One region of the Virgibacillus kimchii genome, then DNA from elsewhere that is predicted to be linked to it. Evidence: riboswitches for the same ligand, from Rfam matches in the RefSeq annotation. Region 1 holds a riboswitch; each other region holds the start of a gene.
What was found. Region 1 has a riboswitch for thiamine pyrophosphate ahead of tenA (thiaminase II). Riboswitches for the same ligand answer to the same signal wherever they lie in the genome.

Region 2: it holds a riboswitch for thiamine pyrophosphate, as region 1 does, so the genes downstream of both, thiT (energy-coupled thiamine transporter ThiT) here and tenA (thiaminase II) in region 1, are expected to answer to the same signal.
Region 3: it holds a riboswitch for thiamine pyrophosphate, as region 1 does, so the genes downstream of both, ACZ42C_RS16520 (YkoF family thiamine/hydroxymethylpyrimidine-binding protein) here and tenA (thiaminase II) in region 1, are expected to answer to the same signal.

The regions. Positions count from the first base shown of each region.
Region 1 covers NZ_AP043951.1:3,772,874-3,783,144, reverse strand. Annotated here, with positions in the region: gene thiE (thiamine phosphate synthase) at 1-209, shown strand, start outside; gene ACZ42C_RS18435 (thioredoxin family protein) at 312-551, opposite strand; gene ACZ42C_RS18430 (Lin0512 family protein) at 711-1,070, opposite strand; gene ACZ42C_RS18425 (cysteine hydrolase family protein) at 1,072-1,686, opposite strand; gene thiM (hydroxyethylthiazole kinase) at 1,714-2,496, opposite strand; TPP riboswitch at 2,595-2,695, opposite strand; TPP riboswitch at 2,815-2,912, shown strand; gene tenA (thiaminase II) at 3,072-3,746, shown strand; gene ACZ42C_RS18410 (M14 family metallopeptidase) at 3,862-6,534, opposite strand; gene ACZ42C_RS18405 (class D sortase) at 7,135-7,821, shown strand; gene ACZ42C_RS18400 (hemerythrin domain-containing protein) at 7,978-8,430, shown strand; gene ACZ42C_RS18395 (S8 family peptidase) at 8,601-9,887, opposite strand; gene codA (cytosine deaminase) at 10,089-10,271, shown strand, end outside.
Region 2 covers NZ_AP043951.1:411,042-421,312, reverse strand. Annotated here, with positions in the region: gene spoVAE (stage V sporulation protein AE) at 1-253, shown strand, start outside; gene ACZ42C_RS02170 (DUF1657 domain-containing protein) at 266-466, shown strand; gene ACZ42C_RS02165 (DUF421 domain-containing protein) at 492-1,349, shown strand; gene ACZ42C_RS02160 (zinc-binding dehydrogenase) at 1,468-2,448, opposite strand; gene ACZ42C_RS02155 (ArsA family ATPase) at 2,495-3,424, opposite strand; gene ACZ42C_RS02150 (cory-CC-star protein) at 3,470-3,727, opposite strand; gene ACZ42C_RS02145 (carbon starvation CstA family protein) at 3,874-5,613, opposite strand; gene ACZ42C_RS02140 (hypothetical protein) at 5,876-7,297, opposite strand; gene ACZ42C_RS02135 (YflT domain-containing protein) at 7,411-7,755, shown strand; gene thiT (energy-coupled thiamine transporter ThiT) at 7,899-8,471, opposite strand; TPP riboswitch at 8,564-8,668, opposite strand; gene ACZ42C_RS02125 (IS1634 family transposase) at 8,976-10,271, shown strand, end outside.
Region 3 covers NZ_AP043951.1:3,415,415-3,425,685, reverse strand. Annotated here, with positions in the region: gene ACZ42C_RS16550 (NCS2 family permease) at 1-337, shown strand, start outside; gene ACZ42C_RS16545 (phosphoribosyltransferase family protein) at 404-946, shown strand; gene glnA (type I glutamate--ammonia ligase) at 1,024-2,349, opposite strand; gene dapF (diaminopimelate epimerase) at 2,370-3,251, opposite strand; gene ACZ42C_RS16530 (LL-diaminopimelate aminotransferase) at 3,264-4,505, opposite strand; gene ACZ42C_RS16525 (AraC family transcriptional regulator) at 4,783-5,571, opposite strand; TPP riboswitch at 5,789-5,891, shown strand; gene ACZ42C_RS16520 (YkoF family thiamine/hydroxymethylpyrimidine-binding protein) at 5,985-6,575, shown strand; gene ACZ42C_RS16515 (ECF transporter S component) at 6,590-7,195, shown strand; gene ACZ42C_RS16510 (ABC transporter ATP-binding protein) at 7,176-8,762, shown strand; gene ACZ42C_RS16505 (energy-coupling factor transporter transmembrane component T family protein) at 8,746-9,525, shown strand; gene ACZ42C_RS16500 (NCS2 family permease) at 9,585-10,271, opposite strand, start outside.

The DNA of each region.
Region 1 (10,271 bases):
CGGCCTCTAAGCAGCACGACAAATCCGCTGTGGGAACAGAGTGGGTCGTGGAATTAAGAAAACAATTCCCGAACCTTCCTATCGTAGGCATCGGGGGAATTAATAAAGATAATGCTGCTTCCGTACTGAAAGCAGGAGCAGATGGAGTAGCTGTCATCTCCGCAATCGCCCAGGCTGAAGACATTAACCAAGCTGTAGCTATGCTTTAAGGAAAACCATCAGTACTATTCTTTCTCTGCACTATCCAAATTGGCCAGAACCTGGCTATACAGTAAACGGGAGGGCAATTTACACCCTCCCGCTTTTCTATATTATCCGTTCTTCACTTCTTCCATGCTTGCCCCGTGGTTAATATGATACGTTTGTCCATTTAAAACAAGCGCAGGGACTGATTTAACCCCAGCGTTCTCTGCTTCGTTGATTTTTGATGCATCATCGTTAAAGTCGATGACTTCTACATCTACCTTTGATTTGTCAAAGTAGTCCAAAACCATTTTTTCTGCGTCTGCACAAACCGGGCAGCCGGCATGATAAAATACTGCTTTTTCCATACATAATACCTCCTTGGTTTGACTTACTACATCCAAGCATAGGTCAAATCCGAGGTACCATCAATAAGGCTTTCCCTATCATACCCATAGGAATAAGCTATCAATCACAGGAATTTATCGGTAAACTTTTGTTAATGCAAGTAAAACTGATGGGACTCCTTAATAGCCTACCTCCACTACAGCATTGACGATATACATCAAATCATTTTTATCATGCTGATCCTCAAGAATAATCCCGCTGGTGGCAGTCATTCCCCCTTTTACTGTTTCTACGGTCACGGTGCCATAAGGAATAAGCTGTTTTATTTTCTTTTCATCCAGATTTCCCAAATCCTGCGGAATGCCAAGTTTCACATTCACTTTCATTTTATTAATATCTTCATCAGGAAGCATTTTTCTTATTCCCGGCATGGAATTATAATGAATCGCATCCATCACCGCCCGCTTTGCCGCTTCATTGACATCCTGGCCGTGCAAATCTACCCCCGTGCCTGTTTCAATAAATAGAATTTCCTTCATATCATCTGCTCCTTTCCCATTGTCTTTTTATATCATCTGAATGCACTACATCTGCAAATGTCCCGTCAAGCAGAGCAAGTGCATAATCATGGTGTCGTTGATGGTCAGAAACGGCACAATCAGCGGGAACAATAACGTGAAAATCCCGCATATACCCGTCCCGGGCAGTGCTATCTAGGCAAACATTTGTATAAGCACCGGAAATGACCAGTTCAGTAACGCCACTACGGCGTAGAATCAATTCAAGGTCAGTGTACAAAAAAGCACTGTAACGATGCTTTATGACAATCTTTTCACCATGTTCCGGTATGAAAGGTTGAAAAAATTCTGCGCCCCAGCTCCCAGGTTCACAATAGGAAAGGCCGCTTTTCGAACCTGCTCTGCCATACCTTTCTTTTTGTGTCGGAGATGCTGTCCATTCACTATGTTCAGAAATGGCATGGATCACCGGGATGCTATTATTTCGGGCAGCATCCAGTAAATTTTTCGTCCTTAATAAAGTTTCCCGAAAAACGTGGACATTTTTCCCCCGTTTGGCTGCAGTACCGTCCGGATGGCAAAAATCATTTTGCAAGTCTACAAGTAGCAGTACTGATTTTCCATTTGAAGTGCTCATTTGCAACAGACCCCTTTTCACCATTCGCTAGTATATTTGCTCCACCCGTTTATACTTATCCACTTTCTCCTTATCGAGAAAGTACAGCTCATCTAGCAGTGCCGGGATAAATGAACCGGGACCATTTGCTTTTTCCATTGCCAATTCGGCGGCGATGCCATAAGCCGCAGCTACTTCAATTCCTGCTTCATATGGATCATTTCCTACACTAACATACGGCCCGACAAGAGATGTAAGCAGGCAACCGCTGGCAGTGATGTTTTGCAGCATGGCATGTCCGTTTCTGCACAGGGTCGTGCGCTTGCCATCAGTGATGACATCTGTTTTTCCGGTCGCGATAACGACAGTGTTATACTTATTGGCAACGCCTTTGGCCACCTCCGGATCTACTTCCTCAATCGTAGAATCCGGTCCTTTCATTACTGACAAAGTATCCCCGAGTACAGCAATTTCCCCCGCATTAGCACGGATGGCAGCAAATTTCACTTTATCCAGCAATTCATAGATCACTTCTGTACGAAATTTGGTCCCTCCAACTGCAATGGGGTCCAGGATTACCGGCACACCTTTTTCGTTTGCTGTTTTTCCGGCAATCAACATCGCTTCTGCCCGATCTTCGGTAAGGGTACCCAGGTTTAACACAACTGCTGCTGCATGCTGTGCATTTTCTACAGCTTCTTTAGGCGTATTGGACATGGCCGGAGACGCACCGACGGCGATGAGTCCATTGGCAGCCATATTTGTGGCCACTTCATTGGTAATATTATAAATGAACGGGTTCTCTTTCCTGATTTCTGCAAGATAGTCCATACTGAACGCTCCTTATTCATAGATTTTGAGAAAAAAATAGGGAAGATTACTAAAAAAACCACTCCGGAAATGGAGTGGTTTGATATACAAAATCCGTATATTCGCCAGCTCCACTTCCCTACGCTGGTACAAACCAGATCAGGTTCAAAGGGATTAAGAAAAATCTTATCTCAGCCTGCCGGCACCCCTAGTGGAATTTCATATGTACATTCATTATACCGATAACTTTCTCCTGGGACAAGAGGACAGGTACCTCGAACCGGTTTGCTATTTTAACAGGAAGCGGCTATAATTGTTATCGAAAATTAAATTAATTTGTAATTCTGCTGGGGGAGCACGTGGATGCTGAGAGAGTAAATCGACCCTTGGAACCTGATCTAGGTAAGGCTAGCGTAGGGAAGCGGATTGGCAATGTTCTATTTATGAGTATACCCATTGCTGAACCCATTTCTATGACTGGAAATGGGTTTTTATTTTCCTGTTTCCCCTTGCATGAAAAGAGGTGAGAGCATTCTGCAACTAAAAGGTCCAGCTACTTATTAAGCAAATTTAATAATCGGAGAGGAGAAGAGGAAATGGAAAAATTATTTACAGAACGTCTATGGGAAAAGGTGGAACCTATTTGGAACTCATACATCACCCACCCTTTTGTAAAAGGACTTGGGGAAGGATGGTTGGATCAGAATAAATTCATGCATTGGCTAAAACAGGACTATGTATATTTAATAGAGTATTCCAGACTTTTTGCACTGGGGAGCGCCAAAGCGCAGGATTTAAAAACGATGACCACTTTTGCCAAACTGCTGGACGGCACACTCCATATGGAAATGGATTTGCACCGGCAATATGCCGCCCAATTCGGCATATCCCAAGAAGACTTGGAAAAAACAGAAGCTGCCGCCACAACTACAGCTTATACAAGCTATATGCTGAATGTCTCCCAGCGCGGTGGAGTGGAAAATGTCGTGGCCGCTGTACTGGCTTGTGCCTGGAGTTATAATTTTATTGGCAAAAAGCTGGCAGCATGGCCAGGGGCAAAGGAGCACGAATTTTATGGCCGCTGGGTAAAAATGTATTCGTCGGATGATTTTACCGAACTGGCTGAAGACTGCAAAAATCTGCTTAATGAAATAGCAGCAGGAAAGCCTGAAAGAGATTTGGCTGAACTGGAAGAGATCGTCGTGAAAACAAGTAAATTGGAATATATGTTTTGGGATATGGCGGAGAATAAAGAAGATTGGCCGGTATAATTTCGCCCAAAAACAGCCCATCACCCATCTAATGATATATAATTTTTTATTAAAAGGCAAAAGCAGCCATCCGCAGAGCACTTGACTGCTCCACGGATGGCCTTATTCCCAGCCCTTATATGGCTTCTTCGGTATCCAACTCCGATGACCAGATTTCAATCAATTCATTTGAATAGTTTTCCAGGATACGATAAACCTTTCCTGAAATAAGCTCATTATTTTCCTGATGATAAAGCAGCAACAGAAAGCTATTCATATGTCTGACTACTTTATCGCCATCTCCCTGTTGTTCAAAAAGATCCACAGCTGTTAAATGGTTTTTCAGTGTGCGAGGAGCTGTTTCATCAGCAAATTCCTCTTCCTGTTCAAAACGTTCCACTAGCGATTGCATCCCGGCTGCAGTTACCCCTTCCGGCAAATAATCAATAACAACTTCAGCTTCGTTATAGTTATTTCCTTCTCCATCCGGGTCATAATCATTCTCAATATTTCCTGCCGGATCTACAGAGAACCATTTGATCGTCGTGGTTTCTTCAATTGTTAATGTTTCTCCGCCCATTCTTGTTCCGGCTACACTAATGACATCGGAGTCAAAAGTTGGTCGTGAACCATCCAGGGTATAATAAACAGTAGCTGGTTCGCTCATTTCAAAGTCTACCTCAACAGGATCATGGTACGTTCCTTCTTCCGGAGAAATCCAAGTTTCCGGATTTACATCATCGTTTGCATTTTCAAGGGCTACCTCAAATAATCCGATTAAGCCGTTGGCAAATTCCATTGCTTCTGCATGGCCTTCTTCAAATTCCGGTTGGAAGCCAACACTTACCCAGCGTTCCGTTTCTTCATCCCACAGTTGTGCTCCCACTTCAAAGTTCCATGCATAAATATCATGGTTATACCATAATGCGTCTGCTGAGTTGCCCCCTGCAGAATACAGCACATCCGGGATGGGGCCGGTTCTTCCAGGGTGGATAACAGTACCGCGGTAGTTTTTAATTTCTGTCAATATATGTTCTGAAGCCTGCCAGTAATAGGCTTCCTCTCCTGCCGTCGGACGAGGCAATGGATTGCGGTCTGCATCGTAAGCTCCAGGAGACCACATAAAGTACCCACCATGGGAATGAATATTCATGGCAAATTCAATATTTTGAAATTCCTCTGCCAACCAAACAATATTCTTCGCCTCTGGCTCTGATTCTATTTCCGGTCCGGCATAAGTCCCTGACAGGCAATTTGTTGAACCGCCAATCCATCCGTCATACACTGATCCAACTGCATGGTTTCTATTTAAGTCAACACCCCATTGATTGCGGTAAGCTGGATCTGAAGCTTCGGCAGGACAATGATTCGTAAGATTTTTACGTTGCATATTGTAATCATAGAATGAGAAAATCCCGCCATCCGGATTCACTGTCGGTACGATGAAAATATCAAGGTTATCCACTAACTCTTTCGTATTTTCATCAATATGATAGTTTCTCAACAGCCTTTCAGCCGTCTCCACGGAAACCAGCGGTGTTACCCACTCACGAGCATGTTCCTGAGAATATCCCAATACACCCGGCTTAGAGCCGTCGCGCTCTTTACCTATACGTATGGCCTTTACTTGACGAGGTTCTCTGGAAATCTCATCAGGTGCATTTAATCCATCGGTTAATGCTATGTCAGCTTCATTTTCCACCAGTCCATCACCACTGGAATCTCTGTAATTGGTTGCAGTAACCAGATCACCTGCCTGACTGTTAATTGCATTTATTACATCATTTGCTGTACTGTTCGCTTCGCCGGCATCATCTGTTCCAAGGGTAACTGTTATTGCATCACCCTCTACTGCAACATGAAGCTCCTCATTTTCCCCTTCTGCAGTCTGAATATCTATCGTAATATCATTGCCGCCTTCATGACCCCATGCTTCTGATGTAAGTACAAATGCAGCATCTACTGTATTTCCAAAAGTTGCTTGTGCATGTCTTCTGTAACCATTTGTTTCATAAGGAAGCTCTACAATTTCTGCTAATTCGGGAAATTCTTCCGCTAAAGCAATGATTCTTTCTTCAGTTTCTATTGGATCCATATAATGATCAACAAAATCTTTCAAATAATCATCACCCACCGGCGTGCCATCACCTATCCATTCAGTTAATTCTGTTTCCACAGATCCTTGCTGACTGGTAGTAATTAATACATTTTCCGGGACTGAATCAATATTTGTGAGTGTATAGTGATATAAATATTCCCCATAATCCACTTTTCTTGTCATGGAGACAGTTTGTTCTTCACCGTTTTCATCCACCCAAGATGCATTCATGGATACATCAGGTCCGGCGCTGGACTTTGCCTCAAGATATAAAAATGTCCCTGACTGATTAGTGAAGTAATCAGATCTGAAGACATTAATATTGTCTTCTGCACTGGATAAAGTCCACTCCTGTTCTGATCTTCTTTCGCGTTCCTCCAGTATTCTTTCCACATCTTGAGAGGTTTGAACGATAGTGAGGTCATAACCTTCCGTTTCCAATCTTTCCATTTCCACTTCTGTAACAATTGCATGGACTTCCAGCTGGCCATTTTTATCACTGGCATAGCCTGTTAATTCATAGCCGTTTTCTACTAAATAGTCAACAGCGTCTCCATCCGGCACAACAATTTCAACAACTGCCGTCTCCGGTGGTTCTTTTTCCACGACTGCGGGTGAGGCGGAAGTAGAGCTGAAATCCATCGAGGTAAGCGCTATCATAATTACTCCTGCCACGGCCAGCAAAGACCATGTGAATCTTTTGAGATTCATTTGATTCCCTCCTCTATTATTTTTTTCTATTCACTAGTCATTATATAACTATTATCTGAACATTGGTATGATTTAGATAAAAAATGATTCTAAAGGTATACGAATTTACAAGAATTACTTTATTACATAATAGAATAGTAACGTACGTTTTTTTATTGGTAGGAAGGAATATTTATAGGGATACATGAAAAATATGAAATCTTACACGGGCCGTTGGTAAGAAGTCTTTTTTTGTTGGGGGGAGCAGTAATATTTATACCAGGAGAACTTGAATAAAGAGTTAAACTGCAACAGAGTTTGCAAGAAAGTACGGTCTGTCTGGTTAAGAAACTCCAATTTAATTAAGACGGCGACTCCTTTAGGAACATTGATAGCCAAAAACCATACAGAAAAGCTGGAAGGATGAAGCAGCATCCACTGGCAAAGAAAACGGGGTGAAAAAGCGTTCGAGCAATAATTTTCGGCGGGCGTGCATTTCAGTTCAGCCTCAAATATTGCACTTATGCCTATGGGTAAAGCATCCGTCCGGATCGTTTTGCAATAATAATTTTTCGTTATGAGATAAGCTCACACAAATAAAAAAACAATGTGTAAATATATATGGAATACCGACTAAATTCTGATGGTTTTTCTGAAAGAATCGTTGCAGGAACATACGGAAAGGTGTACATTGGAATTAATAAAATTACTATTGAGGTGAATGTGATGCTTAAGTATATATCCTGGCTGTTTATCATTGCAGGTCTCTCTACTTTAGCGTTTGGCGGTTATCAGCTATGGAGTTCATCACATCAGGAAAAAGAAAGGCTCTCAGAGGCAGAGGCTATGCTTGCTGCAGACAATAACACATTGCAGGAAATAAATGATGAAAATATTACAGAGATAAAATATGAAAAAGGGGAAACCATCGGGTTACTGTACATTCCGAAATTAGACCGGGAAATTCCTATCGTGGAAGGTACGGACGAAGAAGAACTTGCACAGGGAGTAGGTCATTACCATGACACCGGGCTCCCGGGTCAAAATAAACAGATTCTTCTTTCAGGCCACAGGGATACCGTCTTTAGAGATTTTGGCGAATTGGAACACGGGGATGAATTCCATGTAAAAATGGAATACGGCACATATAAATACCGGATAAGAGATCATGAAATCGTGGAAGCAGACAATACGACCGTGATCGATCCAACCCGGGAAGATGAATACTTAACTGTTTCCACTTGTTATCCTTTTTCAATGATTGGAAGTGCACCCGACCGTTACGTATTATATGCATACCCGATGTGAAAACAAAATACAGGTAACAACAATATCGAAAAAAGATAAATCCCGCTTACAACTGTACTGGTCTGGTCAGTGAATAGTCCTTGCAGGGCTGTTAGTTAAAAGCTGGTATACTTGTGAAGAGGGAGAGGGTTCATCATAGTTAAAAGGAGTGTCGCTATGACAAACAAAAAAGGCATGAAACGGCATGAATCGCTGAAAGATTTATCACGACATCATATGATTGGCTTGCACCTGGCACTCAAATTAAAAAGAGCAGGAACAGAGAAAAGCCGCTTATCGATCGAAGAAATAATGAAAGATGCCGATGATTTTTGGAACCCTGGTGGCCAGGAGCATTTCCGGGAAGAAGAAGAAATCCTTTTACCGGCCTATGCCCAATACGAGGATATTAATAAACCGGAAGTAATAGAAATGCTTATGGAACATGTAAAATTACGTTCCCTGTTCGATCAACTCTTAAAGTTGAAGGAAACGGACCTGGATATGATGCATGAATTAGGCGCTTTACTGGAAAACCATATCCGTAAAGAAGAACGTGTCCTGTTCCCCATGATTGAAAAAGCATTGCCGGAGGAAAAATTGCAGGAATTGGCTCCCTATTTGCATTGATACAAGTATGCAGAAGGCCCGTCTGCAAATAATATCGTATCCCCCGGCCCGGCCTTTGTGGACATTTCACATAATGAGGGCTATGAGCGATCTTCTCTATTTTCCTCTCCCCTGATAATAAGGGAGAGGAAGTAATCATGCCTGCACATGTCATCATAAACTTTATAAATTTAGCTTTCTATTAAATTTGCAGCATTTAAATACCCGCTCCCCTGTACATTCGCTGGCTGTCCCATGTCTTCACATGCTTCCATTAATCTCTGTTTCACTTCATCCGGTGTGAGATCCGGATTACTTTGCAGAAGCTGGGCAGCTGCTCCGGCACAGAGCGGTGTGGCCATGGAAGTACCCGATAAAGAAATATAACCGGAATCTACGCGTGCAGATTTATTATTTTTATCAAGAAATGATCCGGGAGCTCTCAGGGAAACCACTTCGACACCCGGAGTTAAAATATCCGGCTTTGTATACCCTTCCATTGTTGGACCCCGGCTGGAAAAATCGGCCACTGAATCGTCTGAACGATCCGGAGTATTATTGTCATCCACAGCGCCAACCGTGATCACTTTCGGACTGTTGCCCGGACTTGCTATTGTCTGGGAATCGGGTCCTGAATTTCCGGCCGCAACACAAACTACCATGCCTGCATCCCAAGCTGATTCCACAGCTTTTACCGCAGGGTCGTCTTCAACAGGACCGGTCGGATGAGAACCAAGTGACAGGGAAAGAACATCGATATCATACGCAGACTGGTTCTCGATGCACCACTGCACGCCATCAATAATTGCGGATAAAGAACCGGCACCCATTTTGTTTAATACCTTTACACCTACTATATTCGCTTCAGGGGCCGGACCTTGATATTGTCCATCTGAATCCGCACCGTCTCCCGCTGCATCACCAGCACAATGGGTGCCATGTCCATTATCATCGTAGGGTTCCTCTTGATTCCCCACCATATCCTTAAACGCCGTAATACGTCCTTCCAAATCAGCATGGGGCTGTACTCCTGTATCAATAACCGCGATAGTTACACCCTTTCCTGTCAACCCATTTTCCTGTAATTGATGGGAGTTGATCGAGGGTGTTGCATTATCTAATAGCGTAGTAACTTCTCTATCATAGTGGATTTTTTTTATATGATCACAGCTGTCAACTAGCTTACCTATATTTTCTATTGAGAGATGGGCGGAGCAGCATGAGATAGAAGGTAACTCTCGTAATTTCCGGTTTTTCGTATTTTTAACATCCTGTAAACCAGCAGCATAGCAATTATCCTCAAATTCTATAATAACTGGCAGCCGCTTCATGTTCTTTCTGATCTTTTCCAACGGACGGTGCAGGAAACAAGGAACAAAACGAAATGGCCGGTAAAAGTCGATGAAATGACGCTTCATCTGTTTATCTAACTTTCTCCCCTTTCGTCTGCTCAATTCAATCATGGAAAAGTTTAACATATTCATTCTCCTTTCTTGCATATACGATATGCTACGCAGACTCCGAAAAAAGAGAATATACAGTTGTACAAAAATAAGAAAAACAGGCTGCAAACCGAATTTTTAGACCTTATGCAGGCCCTTTACTGGATTTTTTAAAGGGATGACGTAAAATAGAATTAGACTGTACCATAAATTTATAGCTTCAGGAGTGATACACCAATGATATTAAAAAATGCCAGACTTTATGGAAAAGAAAATAGATGGGATATTGAAATAAAGAAAGATAAAATACAGTCCATTACACCGGCAAAAATCAGCGATGCATCCAATGAGGAGAACACCATTGATTTAAACGGAAAAATGGTACTTCCTCCCTATGTGGAGCCTCATATTCATTTGGAC
Region 2 (10,271 bases), 860 kb from region 1:
CATTTTGGTCGTTTCTGGTGCTGTATTAGATGGCCTCGGATTGTATGAACCATTAATTGATTTTGCGGGAGCCGGTGCCACCGTTCCAATTACAAGTTTTGGTAACTCACTCGTACACGGTGCTATGGCAGAAGCGGAAAAACACGGATTAATCGGTGTAGTTACCGGCATGTTTGAAGTAACCAGTGCCGGTATATCAGCTGCAATCATTTTCGGTGTCATCGGAGCTATTTTATTTAAACCAAAAGGCTAGGAGGCTTTAATAATGACAGTTGGTTCTCAAGTGAAAAGCTGCTTTTCATCCATTAAAAGTGCTGAGGCAACCATTCAATTATTGGCAGGCAAAACGCAATCATATGAAGCCCATGAAAAATTCAAGGAAGCAGAAAAAATTATGGTAGCCATTAAAGATGATTTGCAGCAGCAGGTAATACAGTTGACAAAAGAAGAACCGCAATATAAGTGAGTTGACAAGGAGGGAATGAAGTCACATGCCCGAATGGATTAACGTGGTTATTAAATCACTCATTTTGTTAATTACACTATTTTTCCTTACAAAGTGGCTTGGAAAAAAACAAATGGGGCAAATGAATGTCTTTGAATATATTGCCGGGATTGTACTCGGTGGTATTGTTGCCATCCATACTGTTACTCCTGAATCAAATATTATTTACGGCTTAATAGCTATGTTCATCTGGTTCATTATCCCGTTTGGAGTCGAATTTCTATCCCTTAAAAGCAAAAGTTTTCGTAACTTCTCCCAAGGGAAAAGTACTGTGTTTATTCAAGATGGTAAAATTATGGAAGATAATTTAAAAAAAGAAGGATACTCAACCGATGACCTTCTTGAAAAGCTTCGTGAAAATGATGTATTTCTTGCCTCAGACGTGGAGTTTGCCGTTTTGGAACCAACAGGCACATTAAGTGTATTGCCAAAAAGGGAAAATAGACCATTGACCGCAAAAGACCTCGGCTTAAAGCTGGCACCGGACAAAGAGCCGCAAACGGTGATTATGGACGGGAATGTCCTCCTGGAACCGCTGGCAAACCTGAATTTGAGCACGAATTGGCTGGAAACAGAATTGGATAAAATGAACGTAAGTATTGAGAATGTGTTTTTGGGACAGGCAAATAATGACGGACAGTTGTACGTGGACTTATATGACGATAAGCTTGTTGTTCCTGCCCCGGCGGAAAAACCTTTGCTGTTGGCGACTATGAAAAAATGCCAGGCTGACCTGGAACTGTTTGCTCTGGCCACCGAGAATATTAAATCAAAGGAACTATATGAAAGAAACAGCAGGAAACTTCAGCATGCCATAGAACTGATCCGGCCCTATTTGAAATGATACACCAGCGACTTTATTTTTTATCAAAAGACCCAACCTTACATGAATTGATTTATTTAAAAGCAGGAAACAAAGCAACTGCTCCCTACATTCTATGATGTAAAGAGCAGTTTTACGCTTATGGCATTTTTATGGCAACCTTTCCAAATTGCTTATTTTCATTTAAATAATCAAAGGCATCCTGGATCCTTTCAAGGGAAAATGTTCTGTCGACAACCGGATGCATCTTGAAATTCTCCATATGATGCAATAGAGCGTGAAGCTCCTGCCTGCTTCCCATCGTGGAACCAATCAGCTGATATTGACCATAAAAGAATGACCTTAAATCAAAATCAATGACGTCTTCAGTCGTAGCTCCGAACACCACCATTTTACCGCCTTTTTTCAACACTTCCAATGACCGGTTAAAGGTTGCCCGGCCAACACTATCTATGACAATATCCACCGTTTCTCCTTGGAGTTCCTGTTTCCAGTCACTATTTGTGTCGAGAACAATATCCGCTCCCAATTCCTTTGCCTTATTCAGCTTTTCCTCACTGCGGGAAGTAACAATCACTTTAGCACCTGCATTTTTAGCAAAGTTAATCAAATAAGTGGATACCCCGCTCCCCGCTCCCGGAATGAATACGGTATCTCCTTCCTTCACCTGCGCTCTTGTAAATAGGGCACGATAGCCGGTTAATGCGGATAAGCTAAGGACACCGGCCTCTTCCCAGGAAATATGCTCCGGCTTTTTCTCCACCTGTTCTTCAGATATCGCTATTTTTTCTGCAAATGTTCCATGATCCGGCATACCTAAAATATCAAATCCTTTTGGTGGTGCTTCACTGTTTTCGAACCATCTGAGTGCCGGGTTGATAATTACCTCATCACCAGGCTGATAATTCGTGACCCCTTCACCAACCGTTTCAATTACACCGGCACCATCTGAGCCGAGTATGAGTGCTTCCTTATTGTCTCCCCGCCGTTTAGGAATCATCAGATCACGACGGTTTAAGCCGGCAGCTTTTATTTTAATGACCACTTCTCCTTTTTCTGCAGTCGGCTCAGCCATATCCTTCAGCTTCAATTCTCCATCTTCATGTACAAATGCTTTCATGTTTATTCCCTCTCTTCTAAGATCTTTTGCCATCTATTATGAAAAACTATCCTTTGAAATATTTACTGAACAATTGTAATTGCTCCTTACTGGAAATATCCTCTGAAAGCAAAGGAATATAAATTAAATGTTTATTCGCAAAAGTTTGATTGATCAAATCCAAATATCGTTTTTCGTGTTTTTTCCGTTCTGATAGGAACTTGCCATCGGCTTCTTTCGGGAGTACTTTATTTACAATCAGTGTTTTTACATGCAAATGGTACTGATCGAGCAATTTAATCGCTTTTTCAGTTTCCACAATCGGCAGTCTTTCCGGATTCAACACAAAAATAAATCCTGTCATTTTCGGGTCCAGCAGGATCTCCCTGGCCCTTGAAAAACGCTCCTGCCGTTCTCTTAACACATCATAAATTGGGTCCTCCACAGGGGCACCATCATTTAACAACTGCGAATAGTTCTCATTTGTTTTTCGGCGTTTCTGAAGCAAACCTTCTATCCATACACCCATTAATTCAGGCAGGGACAGCAGACGTATGGTGTGTCCGGTCGGCGCAGTGTCAAATACGATATTGTCATAATTTTCCCTTTCCTCCAATATGATGGAAATCAATCTGTCAAACAGTGCCGCTTCATCCGCCCCGGGTGAAGCCTTTGCTGTATCCAACTGGCGATGAACTTCTTCCATCATACTGGAATGTACTGTACCCTTAATATTATCTTTTACACTATTAATATAATTTGTCGTCTCAATTTCAGGGTCAATTTCCAGTGCGAATAAAAAATCCGCAACCTTTTTAATACTGCCGCCGATCGGCTGTCTGAAAATATCCCCGAGATTATGTGCAGGGTCCGTGGATACAAGCAATGTTTTCTTACCTGCTTCAGCCAATTTCCATGCAAGACCTGCTGCTGAAGTTGATTTTCCTACACCCCCCTTGCCTCCCAGGAATATTATTTTTCTTGTCAATTCCTGCATTGCCATTCACCTTTCCTGTACTTTGCCAAATCCATCCACATTGCGTCAACAGCAGCGTATGCCTGTTAATGGTGATTTTTCCATACCCATCCTCAAATGCCAATCATGAAATCTTTCAATCATATATGGATAGAGCTCCAACGTATAGTAATAAACCGGATTCGGAATGCCTATCATCTCGGAATACAGCAGAAGCAGGAACAGATCATCTTCATCCCTGAGCTCCCTGGCAATTTCCTGGCGATGAGGCATACTTAACACTTCTTCATAAAATTCAATTAACTTTTTCACTTTATTCAGCATAGAGCACACCTCGAATATAAATAAAAAAGCGCTGTTTCTTTTTAAATTATTCTTTGTTATGACTTATCATATCAGAAAACCTCAATGGGCTCCAAGCTTTAAGTGAGAATAGGAACCTGCATAACAGATCCCTATTCCCGGTCCACTCACTTATAATCTTCATCCAAAGGCTTATCAAACTTTCCCCTCATTACCTGAACAGCCGTCAGAATAATCCATACTGCAAATACAAAGATGATCGCGCCAAGGACGAATAGTAACGTATTAGGCCCCGTGCCCCACCATGACCATTCGAAAACAACCTGCTGTAACATCGCCCACAATGTCATTAGCATAACGAATATCATTGGAATAATTACGGCAATATAATTCCTTCCAAGCCTTTTCAGCCATACAGCGACCAACATTAAACTAATCGCTGCCAGCAACTGATTTGATGTACCGAATAATGGCCATAGCAAATATCCGCCTGAACCAAAGCCCTGTGGTCCTTCCGGCAGCAATACAAGCGCTGCACTCGTACCAACTGCAACAGAAGTAGCAACATGTCTTTTTGTTAATACAGGTACTTTATACTCAACACCCAATTCAGAAATAATATAACGCATCAGCCTCACAGAAGTGTCCAACGATGTCGCTGCAAAGCTGATTACCATTATGGACACCAATGTTGTCGCAATATCCGACGGGATAGCTAAGCCACCGGCAAGAACGGAGGCACCTTCAATAAAAATACCCAGGCCTGCTTCATTGGCATCCACAAAACTGCCGTAAGTTGCAAAGAAATCACTTTGCGTTGTAAAAAATGTTCCCACTGCAATAATGGAAAGAAGTGCTAAAATTCCTTCACCTACAGACCCGGCATATCCAACAAACCGTGCATCTGTTTCTTTATTTAATTGTTTCGACGACGTTCCCGAAGAAACCAGTCCATGGAACCCCGAGATCGCACCGCAGGCGATGGTGATGAACAGCAAAGGCAGCCATGGTGTGTCTGCACCTGAATTGGTTACCGGGGCTGTCATTTGCGGATTTGTCAAAAACATACCCAAATACAGAATAACCAGACCAAGTACCAATTGATGAGAATTGATAAAATCCCTTGGCTGCAAAAGCTTCCAAACCGGCAATGTGGAAGCGATATAAACATAAATCATCAGAATAATGATCCAAATAAAGAAAGCAGAAGATACCGCACCTAACCCAAAAATTCCTTCAGCACCTTCCCCGCCGAAATACCTGACAATATCAATCTGCAGAAAATCCACCCTGCTGGAGATCACAGCGACAATATACATGACGGCCAAAGCCAGCAGCGAAGGGATCAGCATCTTCGTCTTCCCTTTATATACAACATAACCTATCCATATGGCTAATGGAATTTGAATAAATACAGGCAATACGCTGGATGGGTACGAAATAAACAAATTGGCAACTACCCATGCAAAAACTGCGTTTACCATTAAAACGAGAATCAGGATAATAAATAAAAATAAGATTTTTGCTCTTTGTCCTACCAGTCGGTGAGCAAGAGTTCCCACCGACTGTCCCTTGTTGCGGACTGATAGAACAAGCGTACCAAAATCGTGAACACCCGCTGCAAAAACCGTTCCTAATATGACCCACAATAAAGCAGGCAGCCATCCCCAATAAAGCGCAATTGCCGGACCGAGAATCGGAGCAGCTCCGGCGATAGAGGAAAAATGATGTCCCCAAAGCACAAACTTATTTGTCGGAACAAAATCCACCCCATCTTTGTACTTATGAGCCGGAGTAACATAATCCGGGTCCAATCTAAAGATCCTTTCCGCTATAAACTTGGAATAATAGCGATAACCCAGTGCGAAAATCGCCATACCTATCAGTGCAATTAAAATACCAGACAAAACTTTCCGCCTCCCCTTCATTTTAAATTTTCAAAAAGTAATACTTGTCCCTCTTTCGTTATAATATGTACGGAAATTTACTTTATTATCAATTTTATATTAATTGATAATAAAGTAAATTATAATATTTTTTATCTTAATTGTAAATAACAAAAAAATCGACAGGATTTTTGTATTCCTGTCGATTTTCACTGCAGGTACAGAGTACTGGTTGCTTTTATAAAGACGTGAATGCTCTTTCATCAACCATTATTCCAGGAGTCTATAAAAACAATACAGCAAATAATGTGCAAAGGGCGAGACCCGCCATAACCGGAATAAAATTCCTGCGTACGAGCTCCATTACTGATATACCACAAAACCCGGCAATGGCAATTAATGAGGACCAGGCTACCAGTGTACCACCGCCGGTCCATATTGAACCCATTTGCCCAATTGCTGCAAGCGTACCGGCATCAATTGAAGCATTTGCTAATGAAGCAGACAGTGCTCCGGTTAAGGGCAGACCGGAAAATCCTGAGCCGTCCAATCCGGTTATAATCCCAATAAGCAACACACTGAATGCTGCCAAAAACGCACTTTGTGGTATATATTCCTGGGAAGCCTGCACAATATCAAAAAGGAAAGCCGGTGCGTTTTCTTCTATTCCTAAAATGCTTCCCGAAAAATCCGGACTTCCCAGGAAGAAAAAACCGGCAATCGGAATAACAGGTCCCATCGCTTTGAAAGCAAAAGTAAAGCCATCGGTAATATGGGTACTGATATACTCCAATGCATGCTTTTTCCCAAAAGCAATGGTTGAAAGTAATAGCAGTATTACAGCAACACCGCCGACAAAGGCAGCTCCATCTCCCCCTTCCAATCCGCTCATTCTTCCGCTCAGCAGCTTTTCATATACCATATAAATTACAACACCCAACAGTGTTATTGGCACTAGAATGGCAAATATTCTGCTCCACCTATCCAGGTTTTCGGTTCCCTGTTTTTTATCCGACACTGAAGCAGATTGCATCTTCTGTACTTCCCATTCATTTCTCTCATCATCCCTGGACCTTATATTTTTCCTGTACAGTAAATAAGCAAGCATGATGGCAATCACACCGGATATGCTGGATAAGATCAATGCTTTATCAGCAACGATCGACGTTTCTATCCCTGCAGCTGTTGCAGATAAGCTCGGAGCAACCTGAACAATATAATCAGACGAAAGTGCCATGCCCTGACCTGCAATCGCAATAGCTACTGCAGCTGTCATAACCGGTAACCCGGCACGAACTGCTGCAGGTACAAGCAGCGCACAAATCAATGGAACCGCCGGTGTTGGCCAAAAGAACAAAGAAATTATATACGTGACAATTACTAGTATAAAAAAGGAGATATGTCCATTAGTCATAAACTTCTGGATAGGCTGTATCATTTTTCTGTCCGCACCTAAATCCTTTAAAGAATTTAATAGTGCAAGCATAAAGGTAATGATCAGAAATATGTTAAACAGTTCCTGGGCAGCAACCAAATTTGCCTGAAATATTGCTGTAAATCCGTCAACTAAATTCCCGTGATAAGCCAAGGCAACAACAAATGTCCCAAACAAAGTAGGCATCACTACGCCTTTACGGAAAATCATGGTGGCAATAATGCCCAATGTAACTAAACCATATAGCCAATGAGAAAATGATAGCTCCACCATTCTCCCCTCTCCTCCCTTCCATGGTCATATAGCCTATGCCGAAACTATATGTTTAGTTCATATTCATACGGGAATGAAGAAAGTGAATACTTGAAAGGGAGGTATTTAAAATGAAACCATTTATCAAGGAATATACAAATGACGAACAACTGGCAACAGATGTAAACCTCTTAAAAGATCGAGGCGTGGACAAAGACAATGTCTATGTACTTTCCCATGATGATGACCGAACCGAGCGCATTGCAGACAACGCAGATGCAAATACAATCGGCATGAAAGAAATGGATTTTGGGGATGCAGTCGGAAACCTCTTTAACAGTAAAGGAGACGAACTGCGCACAAAACTTAAAGAGATGGGATTAAGCGACGCAGAAGCAGAACAATACGAAGAAGAAATGGACGAGGGCAAAGTACTACTGATTGTGACAAATGAAGATGTTGATTATTTATTATAAAGTAAGATCATTGAACCCGGCTGTTATGGCCGGGTTCACCTTTTACACCGGGTTAATACCTCTGCTCCTGAGATTCTCCTTTTCCAATAAAAAAGGTAACCTCTGTATGCTCAAGGTTACCCTTTGTGAGCGGGCTGACTGATTTACGCTGCATTAATTAATGTTCTTGGCTGTTTATGGAACAGGAAGAACACAAGCACTGTACATAAAACAAATGATGGCAGCATGTAGGATGCATTATAAATTAATGAATAAAGCCACGCCGGCTGACCTTCCACCGCGGAGCCAAAGAAGACGATCCCTGCGATATAATGTGCAAGGAAGCGTAATACACTGCCCAATAAAACACCAAATGTAATATAAGTTAAATATATTTTTGTTTCGCCGTTTTTAACAGCCTGCTGAACTATTCTTGCAAAAACGCCGGCAAATCCTAATACAGTAAATGCAACGGCATAATCAAGAATACCCTGCACAGGATGCAAAATATAAGCTGTTCCGGTGGCAACCTGCAATACTCCAAGTAAAAATCCGGACAGTAAGCCACCCTTTAGCCCCCAACGAAACGCCACAATAAAGATTGGTATCATGGCAAACGAGACCGAACCACCCTGGGCCCAAATTTTAAAAGATAAAAATGGTAAAATGTCCAAAAGTAATGCCAATGCTGTAAAAATAGCCACTTCAATTAAAAATAAAACTCTTCTGGATTGCAAATTAACACTCCTTCCCCCTATTTTGGAACGCAAAAAAAGCAATGCCAAGGGGAAGACTTCCTGATGGGAAACCCGCTCACATTGCTTTATTCCATCAAAAAAGCCACCATCCCTGCGCTAGTATTAACTAACAGGTTCTAAGGGTAAGAACACATACCTTGTTCACTCTCAGCCAAAAGGCTCCCCCTGCAGGCTTTCAATCTATGCTTTTTTCACTTTATACCATTGTATACCAGACAATAGTAAACTTCAATGTTTCATGTGCGTAAGATCTAACTGACTTTAAGCTTTCGTATTTTCACCTGCCAAAGTTATAAATTCCTTGACATCTGCTACACATAATTCAAGCGCTGATTCCGGGAGTTTGACACCTAAATTAAATAAAAAGTGATCATAAGCCAGTGCAGGCTTATATTTTTTTGTCAAATTCCGCTTTAAATAATTGCGTACTATTTCGTACTATTGTATAATATAAAGTATAAACACAGTACGGAGGAGATGTGTGTGCGCATTAAAAAAAGTGTTTCCAAAGGGTCAACGTCCTATTCTGTTATTAAAGATGTTTATCGGAACGGAAAGAAAACCTCAAAAGTCGTTGAGGCTTTAGGAAACGATGAGGAAATTTTAGAAAAGCATCCCGGTGTAGATCCCTATACCTGGGCAAAAGAATATGCCAAAAAATTAACACAGGAAGAAAAAGAGAGTAACTATAAAATCATTGCCAGATACAGTCCAGCCAAGCAGATAGAATTGAATAAACAAACGTTGTTTAATTCCGGTTATCTTTTTTTACAATCCCTTTATCATAAACTAAAATTAGATCAAATCTGTCAGAAAATCTCTCAGAAATATGAATTTGAATATGATCTTAATGAAATTCTTTCACGTCTTCTGTATTTGCGCATTCTACATCCCACTTCTAAAAAGGGGACGTTTGAACATTCGAAGGACTTACTTGAGCCCCCACATTTTAAGGAGCATCAAATGTACCGGGCACTTGAAGTACTTGCGGAACAATCTGATTTCATTGAAGAAATGGTCTATAAAAACAGCCTCCAGGTGGTTGATCGAAACACGCAGGTTTTATATTATGACTGCACCAATTTTTTCTTTGAAATCGAGGAAGAAGACGGTATGAAACAATATGGGGTTTCTAAAGAAAATCGGCCCAGCCCAATTGTTCAAATGGGACTATTCATGGATGGATCAGGACTGCCACTTGCCTTTAGTATGACACCTGGAAACAGAAATGAACAAACCACCTTGAAACCGTTGGAACGCCGTATTCTAAAAGACTTTAACCTTTCGAAATTTGTGGTATGTACAGATGCCGGACTATCTTCGAATAAGAATCGGATATATAACACGAAAGGACAACGCGCATTTGTCACCACACAGTCAATCAAAAAACTGAAGAAGTTTTTGAAGGAGTGGGCGCTGGATTCTAAGGGGTGGCGAATACCGGGAAGCAATAAAAAAGTAAATTTAGAAGATGTCCGCAAGCTCAAAAATGACCAGAGAACGTATTACAAGGAGCGTTGGATAAAAGAAAATGGATTGGAACAAAAGTTAATTGTCACGTACTCCCCCGTTTACCAGCGATATCAAGCATCTATTCGGGAAAAACAAGTAGAACGCGCGAAGAAGAAAGTGGAAAATCCAAGCTCGTTGAATAAGCATAATCAGAATGACCCAAAGCGATTCATCAAAGCAACACATGTGACAGATGATGGTGAAATTGCAGACAAAACCCAGGCAACCCTGAATCAAAAGCAGATCGATAATGAATCCATGTATGAC
Region 3 (10,271 bases), 360 kb from region 1:
GGGACCGGTCGAGGTAGTCATTTCCGCCACCGCCAGTGCACCTCACGCCGTATTATCCGGTGTCATCATGATGCTGATTATGGCAGTTATTTTGTTTCTGAAATTATTGCCTAAAATTGGGAAGTATGTGCCCAGTGCTTCTATTGTCGGCTTTTTATTTGTATTGGGTGCAATTGTTACATTACCGGGAAATGCAGAAGCTGCCCTCACTGGGGACGCGCCCGGTTCCAGTCTGGTTGGCGGTATAACAATGGTCGTAACAGCGATCGCCGATCCATTTTTAGGAATGCTCGCAGGCGTAATTATGCAATTTTTAATAGGTATATTTGGTGCGTGAACCATTCACTACGACAGTGGCAGACTTTTTTCGGGATTACGTTAAATAAATTGGAGGTAGTTTAAAATGGAAAACTATGAATTAAAGGTCGCAGGTGTTACGCGCCATTTGCCTGTAATACCTGTCAACGAAGATATAAAAATAGCCAGCTTTGTCATTTTGGGGGATACGGAATTGGTTGCAGCCGCAGCCCCTTTATTGGGGGAAAAATTGCCGGAAGCGGATATTCTTGTTACGGCCGAGGCAAAAGGCATTCCTTTCGTGCACGAGCTGTCCAAGGTGCTGAACATGCAACGCTATGTCGTTGCCAGAAAAAGTGTCAAACCCTATATGAAAAATCCATTAACATATGAAGTTCACTCCATTACGACACAATCATCGCAAATCCTGTGTCTGGATGAGGTGGATGTGGAATGCATACAAGGTAAACGCGTAGCATTAATTGATGACGTGATCAGTACAGGAGAATCCATCAGGGCATTGGAGGAATTGGTAGCAAAAGCCGGCGGGAATGTCATTGCAAAAGCAGCAATACTTGCTGAAGGAGATGCAGCAGAACGGGAAGACATTTTGTTTTTGGAAAAGCTGCCGATATTTACTCGAGACTGATTCATACCTGAATGGCCAACAAGAAACCCTTTAAGGAAGTTGATCTTAAAGGGTTTTCTGTTGTTGATCAGTTTTTCTCAATACTGCGTTATATATTGCTCCCGCTCCCATGGATGTACTTGGGTACGGAACATATCCCATTCTATTTCTTTTGATTCCACAAAGCGTTCAAGCAGATGATCACCTAGCGCATTGGTAATTACTTCATCCGACTGCAGTAACTCCAGCGCTTGTGCCAGCGTAGGCGGCAGATCAATAACACCGTTTTCCCTGCGCTGGGCTTTATCCATCTCATAAATATTCTGATCTACCGGCTCTGGAGCTGTTAAGTTATTTTTGATTCCATCCAAGCCGGAAGCCAACAGGACAGCCATGGCCATATAAGGGTTTGCAGAAGGATCGACACTCCGGACTTCAACACGGGTGCTCAGCCCCCGGGAAGCAGGAACTCTCAGGAGCGGACTTCTGTTTCTCCCCGACCATGCCACATAACATGGCGCTTCATATCCTGGTACCAATCTCTTATACGAATTTACAGTAGGATTTGTAATCGCCGTAAAACCCGGGGCATGTTTTAATATCCCTGCCAGGAAGCTTCTTGCGGTGTCACTGATTTCCAAAGGTCCATTTGAATCATAAAAAGCATTTTTCCCATTTTTAAACAAGCTTAAGTTACAGTGCATTCCCGAACCATTGACACCAAACAATGGCTTGGGCATAAACGTAGCCAGCAGACCATGCTTACGGGCAATTGTTTTTACGACCAATTTAAAGGTTTGGATATCATCACAAGCCCTCAGGGCATCCTGGTATTTAAAGTCTATTTCATGTTGACCTGGTGCCACTTCATGGTGGGAAGCTTCAATTTCAAAGCCCATTTCTTCCAATTCCAATACAATATCACGCCTGCAGTTTTCCCCAAGATCCGTTGGTGCAAGGTCGAAATAACCGCCATGATCATTTAATTCAAGGGTGGGGTCCCCTTTTTCATCCAATTTGAACAGGAAAAATTCAGGTTCCGGACCAACGTTGAAGTTGGTAAATCCCAGTTCCTCCATTTTTTTTAAAACCTGTTTCAAGTTATTGCGGGGATCTCCCGCAAAAGGGGTTCCATCAGGATGGTAAATGTCACAGATCAATCTGGCTACTTTCCCTTTTTCTGCTGTCCAGGGAAAGATCACGAACGTATCCAAGTCAGGATATAAATACATATCGGACTCTTCAATCCTTACAAAACCTTCAATGGACGAACCGTCAAACATCATTTTATTATCCAAGGCCTTCGGTAACTGGCTGATTGGGATTTCCACATTTTTGATAATGCCAAACAAATCAGTGAATTGCAATCGAATAAAGCGCACATTTTCTTCCTCTGCTATTTTCATTATGTCTTCTTTGTTCATACTTCACTCTCCTCTATAATTTATGACAAATCAGCTTGCTGAACATTCAAATCTCCGGCACATATATAGGCTGCTTCTCCCCTTTTCCACACATGCCCTTGTGCATCCCAAGTTATCGTAAGATCTCCCCCGGGAAGATGAACGGTGACAGGCTTATATTCATCAAGCCGTTGATTCAATGTACCGGCGACTACTGCAGCACAAGCACCTGTACCGCAGGCCATGGTCATTCCTGATCCTCTTTCCCATACACGATAATTGATCTCTCGAGGACTTTTAATTTGAACAATCCCAACGTTCACCCGATCCGGAAACAGGCTGTCTTGTTCCAGGACAGGACCTATTTCTTCAAGCGGAAACGCATTTACTTCATCCACAAATAAAATCGCATGCGGGTTACCCATGGAAACACAGGTCAGATAAAGCTTTTTTCCTCTGAATATATGAGGTTCATTCACTGCCCTGACGGACGGATTACCCTCCATGGGAATGGTGCCTTTTAGTAATTGTGGCTTTCCCATATCCACATTCACGTACTTCACGAGTTCTTGTTGATTCGATCCCGTGTCTGTTTCCACACTGACAATGCCGCCTAATGTTTCAATTGTAAAGCGGGATCCCCTTGCATACTTCCGGTCAAACAAATACTTTGCCACACATCGCAGCCCATTCCCGCAATTCTTTGCTTCAGACCCATCTGCATTAAAAATCCTCATTTTAAAATTGGCAGATTCTGATGGGCAAATAAGAATAATGCCATCGGATCCAATCCCAAAATTGACATCCGAAACTTTTCGTGAAAGTACGGAATATTTCTCCTCAGCCAGCACATGATCCGGATTGTCCAATTGGTTAAAAAGTACATAATTATTGCCTAATCCATGCATTTTAGTAAATTTCATTTCTCCGCCCCCTTAGAAGATGAATTTGGACGTAGACAGTCTTTCTCTAATTTCCTTAAATATTTGCTGTTCCTCCTCCCACCCATTCGCTTGAAAAGTTACAGAAAACCTCACATATGGACCAGCATCATCCCATGGAACAGTAGAAATTAAATGCTCATTAATCAAATATTGGCTGAACGCTTCCGCCGAATGAAATACCGGTCCGTTTTCTACTGCTTTTGGCATTTTTGTATATAAGAAAAAAGAACCCTTTGGTTTGCTTGCATTAAATCCGCACTCCTGTAGGATTTCAGACAATCGGGCATGGCGCCGAGAATATTTCTCGGCAGTTTTTTCCGTTATATCAGGACGGGACAAAGCATGGGATGCCGCCTTTTGAATAGGAATAAATTGACCCGAATCGTAATTATCTTTTACTGCGGAAAACGCAGAAACCAACTTGGCATTGCCGGCTATAAAACCGATGCGCCATCCTGTCATATTGAAAGACTTGGATAAAGAATGCAGCTCCACGCCAACATCCTTCGCACCCGGTATTGACAGGAAACTTAGCGGCTTCTCCCCGTCAAATACAAGTGCAGCATAAGCAGCATCATGAATCACGATCAGTTCATGTTTTTTGGCAAAAGCAACCACTTCTTTAAAAAATTGCTTGTCAGCAACAGCGCCTGTTGGATTATTTGGATAGTTTAAATAAAGTAATTTTGCTTTTTTGAGTACATGTTCAGACAATGAATCAAGTTTTGGTAGAAAAGCTTTTTGCTCCATGAGCGGTACATGGATAATTTCTCCACCCATATATTTCGTATGCGTTCCTAAAACGGGATAATTCGGAGAGGGCATGATGGTAATATCACCGGGATTAATAAATGCTGTGGGGATCATGGCCAAAGCCGACTTTGATCCTATGGCATGATTGATTTCCGTATCAGGATCAAGGCCATTTACTGCAAATACTTCTTCCATATAGGTTGCCGCCGCCTGCTTAAATTCCATCACTCCGTTATCGGCATAGAAGCGATTTTCTGTTTTTGCTGCTTCCTCAGCCAGTTTTTGAATCACAATTTCATCCGCCATCGCATCTGGTTCACCAACCCCAAGATCGATTAGTAGCTTTCCGGGATGATCCTTCACCGCTTTTCTCTTTGCTCTTTTTATTTTTTCAAATTTATAGATCTCGTCTTTCTTGCCAAACTGCGCTCCACCTATTCTTTCAGAAAACTGATGTTGAATATAATCTACTTTTACCAAAACTGATTCCCCCAAATTTCAATTTCTTCTTCCTCTTGATTACTAGCCGTGCATTACCAGAAATATTACCCTTATGAAGTTCTGTCCTCTGATCCATTTATCTTGTTTTTATAATAATGGATGAGGGAAAAAATGTATTTAGATTTTTTGGAAGAATATTTGTATTTTTTTACAAAGATCGAGCGAGTCACCTCCTTTAAACAGAAGGAAAAAAATAAAAAAGTTGCCGGGGGAGGGTGTAATTTCCCTGGCAACCTTTCCTGCAGCTACAGTGTTTTCACCTTACTTCTGAAGGGTTTTTTCCTGTATATTGCTTAAATTGTCTGCTGAAATAATGCAGATCATTATAGCCAAGCGCTTTTGCCGCCTCCGTTACTGTCATTCCGGTAAAATAAAGTAAATGTTCTGCACGCTTTATACGGCAATAAACAATATAGGATTTTACTGTATGCCCAATCAATTCCTTGAATTTTTTGGAAAAGTACCTCGGGGAAAGATTGGCGCGTGCAGCTAAGCTTTCAATCGTATGTGGCTTTCCCGGATGCTGTTGAATAAAATTGGCTGTTTCGCGAATCGTTTCTGTTAAATTATTGCTTGTACCATCTATATTCTCTTCTTTTTCCTGTTCTTCTCTTAAGAGATGAATCATTAATTGCTTTAAAATTAACTTCCCTTCCGTTTTTGCCGCATATGTTTCTACTAAGAACAGCCGAACGTATTGGGTTAATAGAGATTCAAAACGAATCGTATTTTTAAGCATGCGATGGGAGGAGGGGATGAGTTGTACTTCCCCGGTTATATCAAAATGGATGTATGTTAACACGAGGGGGTCCTGGGGGTTGTGAGTTGCTTCCGTCTCATCACCCGGCTTAAACAGAAAACAATGTCCTTTTTCCACCTGGTATGTTTTTCCGTTCAGCTTTACTTCGCCTTCCCCATTCCAAACATAAAATAAGTCATAGTTGGGCATGGGCTGATCTCTTTTTCGCCACTTCCAGTTCGGTTCACAATGGATGGTGGCCAACGCAGGCTTTAACACAAAATTATCCGGATTGACATATAGCATCCGGTCCACTCCCTTCCTACACGGAAAACCTATGTTATTATTTTAAATTGGAATGAAACATGTGTAAATAACTTTTAGCTTTCAGAGGAACACCAAATAGCGATGTTTATACAAATTGCAATCTTCCCGGAACAGGATACCGTGGTTAATTCACCTGTTTTCCTTTACAAACAGGAGGATTCATGTTTATACTGAAGACAAATAACTGCATATCTGAATTTAGCACTGGGGGAGCTGCATTAGCGGCTGAGAAGATGGATATCTGACCCTTGGAACCCGAACTGGATAATACCAGCGTGGGGAAGTGCGGTCTGCTGTATGAATTTATTTTAAGCTGAAATTTTACAGACAAACTGCATTCCCTACGGAGTGCAGTTTTTTATTTTTACTTTATTTTCAGGAGGAGATTATGTATGGAAAACTATTGCGGAACAAGCAGAATTTCAGGGTGCCAGTTTAGCCTGCACCCCATGAGCGCAGACTTTGAAAATATTATTCTATCAGCTTTGGAGCAAACAAATACGTCGAAAGTCTGGAAGGAAACTGATGACGTAACCACTTGCATCCGGGGAAAGATGGTACATGTTTTCGACATTACACAAGCTATCTTTCTTCATGCTGCTTCAACCGGGGAGCACGTTGCCATGAACGGAACCTTTTCCATTGGATGTCCGGGGGATACCGATGCAGATGCCTACATGGACGAGACAGACACCCCTTTAAATGAAGACATGGTAAGTGCCATCAACCAGGAAGCAGGCTGTAAATTTTCCCTCTATCCGTTGGGAGAAAAAGATTATATGGATAAAATCTATGAACAGATTGATCTGTCAAAATCACGCGGCGTCAAAGTAAGCTCCTCTCATTATGCAACCAGGTTGGATGGGGATGTAAAAGATATTTTCCGGACTTTGCAGGAATCTTTTTATCTCGTACAGGATAAAGTGTCCCATGTCACCATGACATTCAGCATTTCAGCCAACAGTCCGTCCAATAAAGCTTAAGGAGATATGTGCAAATGACAAACCAATGGAAGCTAAAAGAAATTGTTCTCATGTCAGCTTTAGGTGTAATATTTGGGCTGATCTATTTAGGATTTTACCTGATAGGCCAAGGGTTCAGAAATGTGCTTGCCCCTTTTGGACTCGGTCAGTTCGGATATGAGATTATATTCGGTATTTGGTTCATCGTATCGATTATTGCTGCCTATATTATCCGAAAGCCCGGCGTCGCGTTTACTTCTGAATTAATTGCCGGGATTGTGCAAGTGCTGCTCGGAACGACTGCAGGACCTCAGCTGATCCTAGGTGCAGCTATACAGGGAGCAGGAGCGGAACTTGCTTTTGCACTGACGAAATGGAAAGATTATCGACTGCGGATCCTTGTGTTAGCTGGGATGGGTGCTGCCGTATTCAGCTTTGTCTGGAACCTGTATTCTTCCGGAAACATCGCGTTGGCACCTTGGTTACTTGTTTCCATGTTTATTGTCAGATTGATGAGCGGTGCATTGCTGGCCGGTGTACTTGGGAAGTGGATCAGTGACCAACTGGCAAAAACAGGGGTGCTCCGCGGATATGCTTTAGGAAAGGAGCGGCATAAACAACGTGAAAAAGGAGCCATTTAATCGCATCCTTGACGTGCAGGACTTCTCTTTCAGTTATGAAAACCCGGAAGACCCTTTATTAAAGAATATCCATTTTTCCTTGTATGAAAATGAAACAGTGCTTCTTATCGGTGCCAGCGGATCAGGGAAAAGCAGTCTCGCCCTATGTTTAAATGGGTTATATCCGGAAGCAGTGGAAGGAGTTTCTTCCGGTGACATTTATTATCGCGGTAAACATGTCCAGGAGTTTCCAAAAGGAGAATTGAATCAGCAAATCGGCATCGTGTTTCAGGATCCTGATAGCCAATTTTGCATGATTAAAGTGGAAGATGAACTGGCATTTACATTGGAAAACCGTAAAGTCCCTTCCATGGAAATGCCACAGCATATATCCCAAGCGTTGCAGGATGTCGGGATGGAAGGATTTGAAAAAAAGAAAATCCATGAGCTTTCAGGCGGACAAAAACAGAAAATTGCATTGGCATCCGTGCTTTTGCTGGAACCGGAACTCTTAATTCTTGATGAACCAACTGCCAATCTGGACCCTTTGTCCCGAGTCGAGTTCATTGACCTGTTACACTCGCTGCAGCAAAAAAAGGGTTTAACTCTCCTCATCATTGAACATGAGCCTGATGATTGGCTGGATATGACAGACAGGGTGCTTGCTGTAGGAAGCAGCGGAAAACTTATTGCTGAAGGACCTGCTCACACCGTGTTTACCAGGCAGGCAGCACTGTTAAAAAAGGAAGGGATGTTCCTTCCAAAGTGCTATATGTCCGACAACAAGAATTTTCGGGTCCGCCCTGCCCTCCCAACATCTGAAGAGATTTTATCCGTCAAAAACCTTACGTTTAAAAGGAAAAGAGACACCGTTCTTCAAAACGTCAATTTGGAAATAAACCGTGGTGAATTTGTATCCATTGCAGGGGAGAATGGTGCTGGGAAATCTACACTTCTGCAACAAATGGCAGGATTGCTTTCTTGTAAAAAAGGCAGGATTTTATTTTTTGACAAAGAATTGCAGCAATGGAACCAGAAAGATTTGAGAAAGAGAATAGGGTATGTTTTTCAGAATCCGGAACATCAGTTTATTACTGATACCGTCATCGACGAACTGACATATGGAATGAAACTGAACGGGTATGCGGAGGAAAAACAGGAAGAAGCTGCAACAAGGCTGATGGAACAATTTCACCTGATGCAACACCGTTTCAGCAATCCATTTTCTTTAAGCGGCGGGCAAAAAAGGCGCTTGAGTGTAGCTACGATGCTGGACCAAACGCCGGATATTTTATTTTTCGACGAACCAACTTTCGGGCAGGACGCGTCCACGACAGAGGAATTGATGCATATAGTAAGACAATTACAGGCCGAATACGGTGTAACCATTGTTTTTGTCACCCATGACATGGATATTGTGGACAGCACTGACCGGGCGATCATACTGCATGACAGGAATATTATTTTTGACGGGGAACCGGAAGATTTATGGAATCGGGAGGATGTTGTCAATCAAGCCAGATTGCGTCTTCCTTATCGCATCAGAAATATTCAGCAGGAAGGTGTAATTCATGATCTCATCCATTAATCCGGCAATGAAGGCCGTTACCATACTGGTCCCCGGCCTGCTGTTAAGTTTTACATTTGATGTGTTTACCCCACTGGTCTATTTTATCTTTATTTTGCTTGTAACATTTACACTAGCGGACATCCGCCCGCTGACATGGCTGAAAATCTTTAGTCCATTTGTATTGGTGGCACTGACATCTGCTTGGATGGCCACCCTTTATGCCAATCAGACCTTTTCATACGGAAATGTCCTTTTTACCATCTGGGGAGTGGATATAACAGAAGGCAGTCTGGTGACAGGAATCAGCCTGGGACTCCGTTCCTTATGTTTTGTCGCCTTATCTCTTTTATTTGCACTGACGACTGATTCGACAAAATTTATGCTGAGTCTCATGCAGCAGTTCAAACTCCCGCCCAAGATCACCTTTGGCATCCTGGCAGGCTACCGCTTTTTGCCCGTTTTCCGGTCCGAGTACCAGATATTGAAACAGGCCCATCGTGTTCGTGGTGCAGACAGAGAGCCCGGCATAAAAGGAAGAATAAATCAATTCCGGAGATATGCCATCCCGCTGTTGGCGAATGGCCTCCGAAAATCCGAACGTGTTGCTATTGCAATGGAATCCAAAGGGTTCACAGGGGACAAAGAACGTACCTACTACCACCAAATGAAAATCCATGCAAAAGACTGGCTCTTTTTCGCCTTATTTGCAGGAATGCTCGCAGCCACCATAGCTGCTTCCTATTCCCTCGGCTTCCTGAATATCTTTGGAAGACAGTTTTAATAAGTATATATAAGAGAGCCCATTTGAAAAATCAAATGAGCTCTCTTATCTTAAAAGCTTTAACTTGCAAATTGCAATATGAAGGTCAGTAAAAATAGACCGGCTATAATATATAGTGTCAACGAAACGGTTCTTTCTTTTCCCGTAGTCAGTTTCAGCAGCGCATACAATATAAATCCCATCGCAATGCCGTCAGCGATACTGTAGGTGAAAGGAATCATAATAATGATAAAAATAGCTGGAAATGACTCCGTTAAATCCTGAAAGTTCAAGTTTCGGATGTTTTGCACCATAAGCGCCCCAATAATAATCAATATGGGAGCAATCGCATTGGCAGGAATGATATTGATATACGGGATTAAAAAAACAGTTCCAAGAAACAGCGTACCCGCCGTAATTGCTGTAAGCCCTGTTCTTCCTCCAGCTGCAATAGCAGCAGCGGTTTCCGCTGTGGATACGGTGGGGCTTGATCCAATAACACCGGAAAGCATGGAAGAAATACCATTTGCCTGATAGGCCTTCTTAAACTTTTCAGGTCTATTTGTCATATCCAGCTGTCCGGAAATCAAGCCGATATTTTCAAAAACGATCACCATCGTAATGGAGAATACTGCAATGATAAAAGGGAGCGATGCCCCATTTTCTATTGAAAAGGCACCGAACACCTCGCTATAGCCCTGCAAGGAAAAAGTATCATTTGCACGTGCAGGCAAAATGTTAAACATAAAAGCAATGCCTGTACCAAT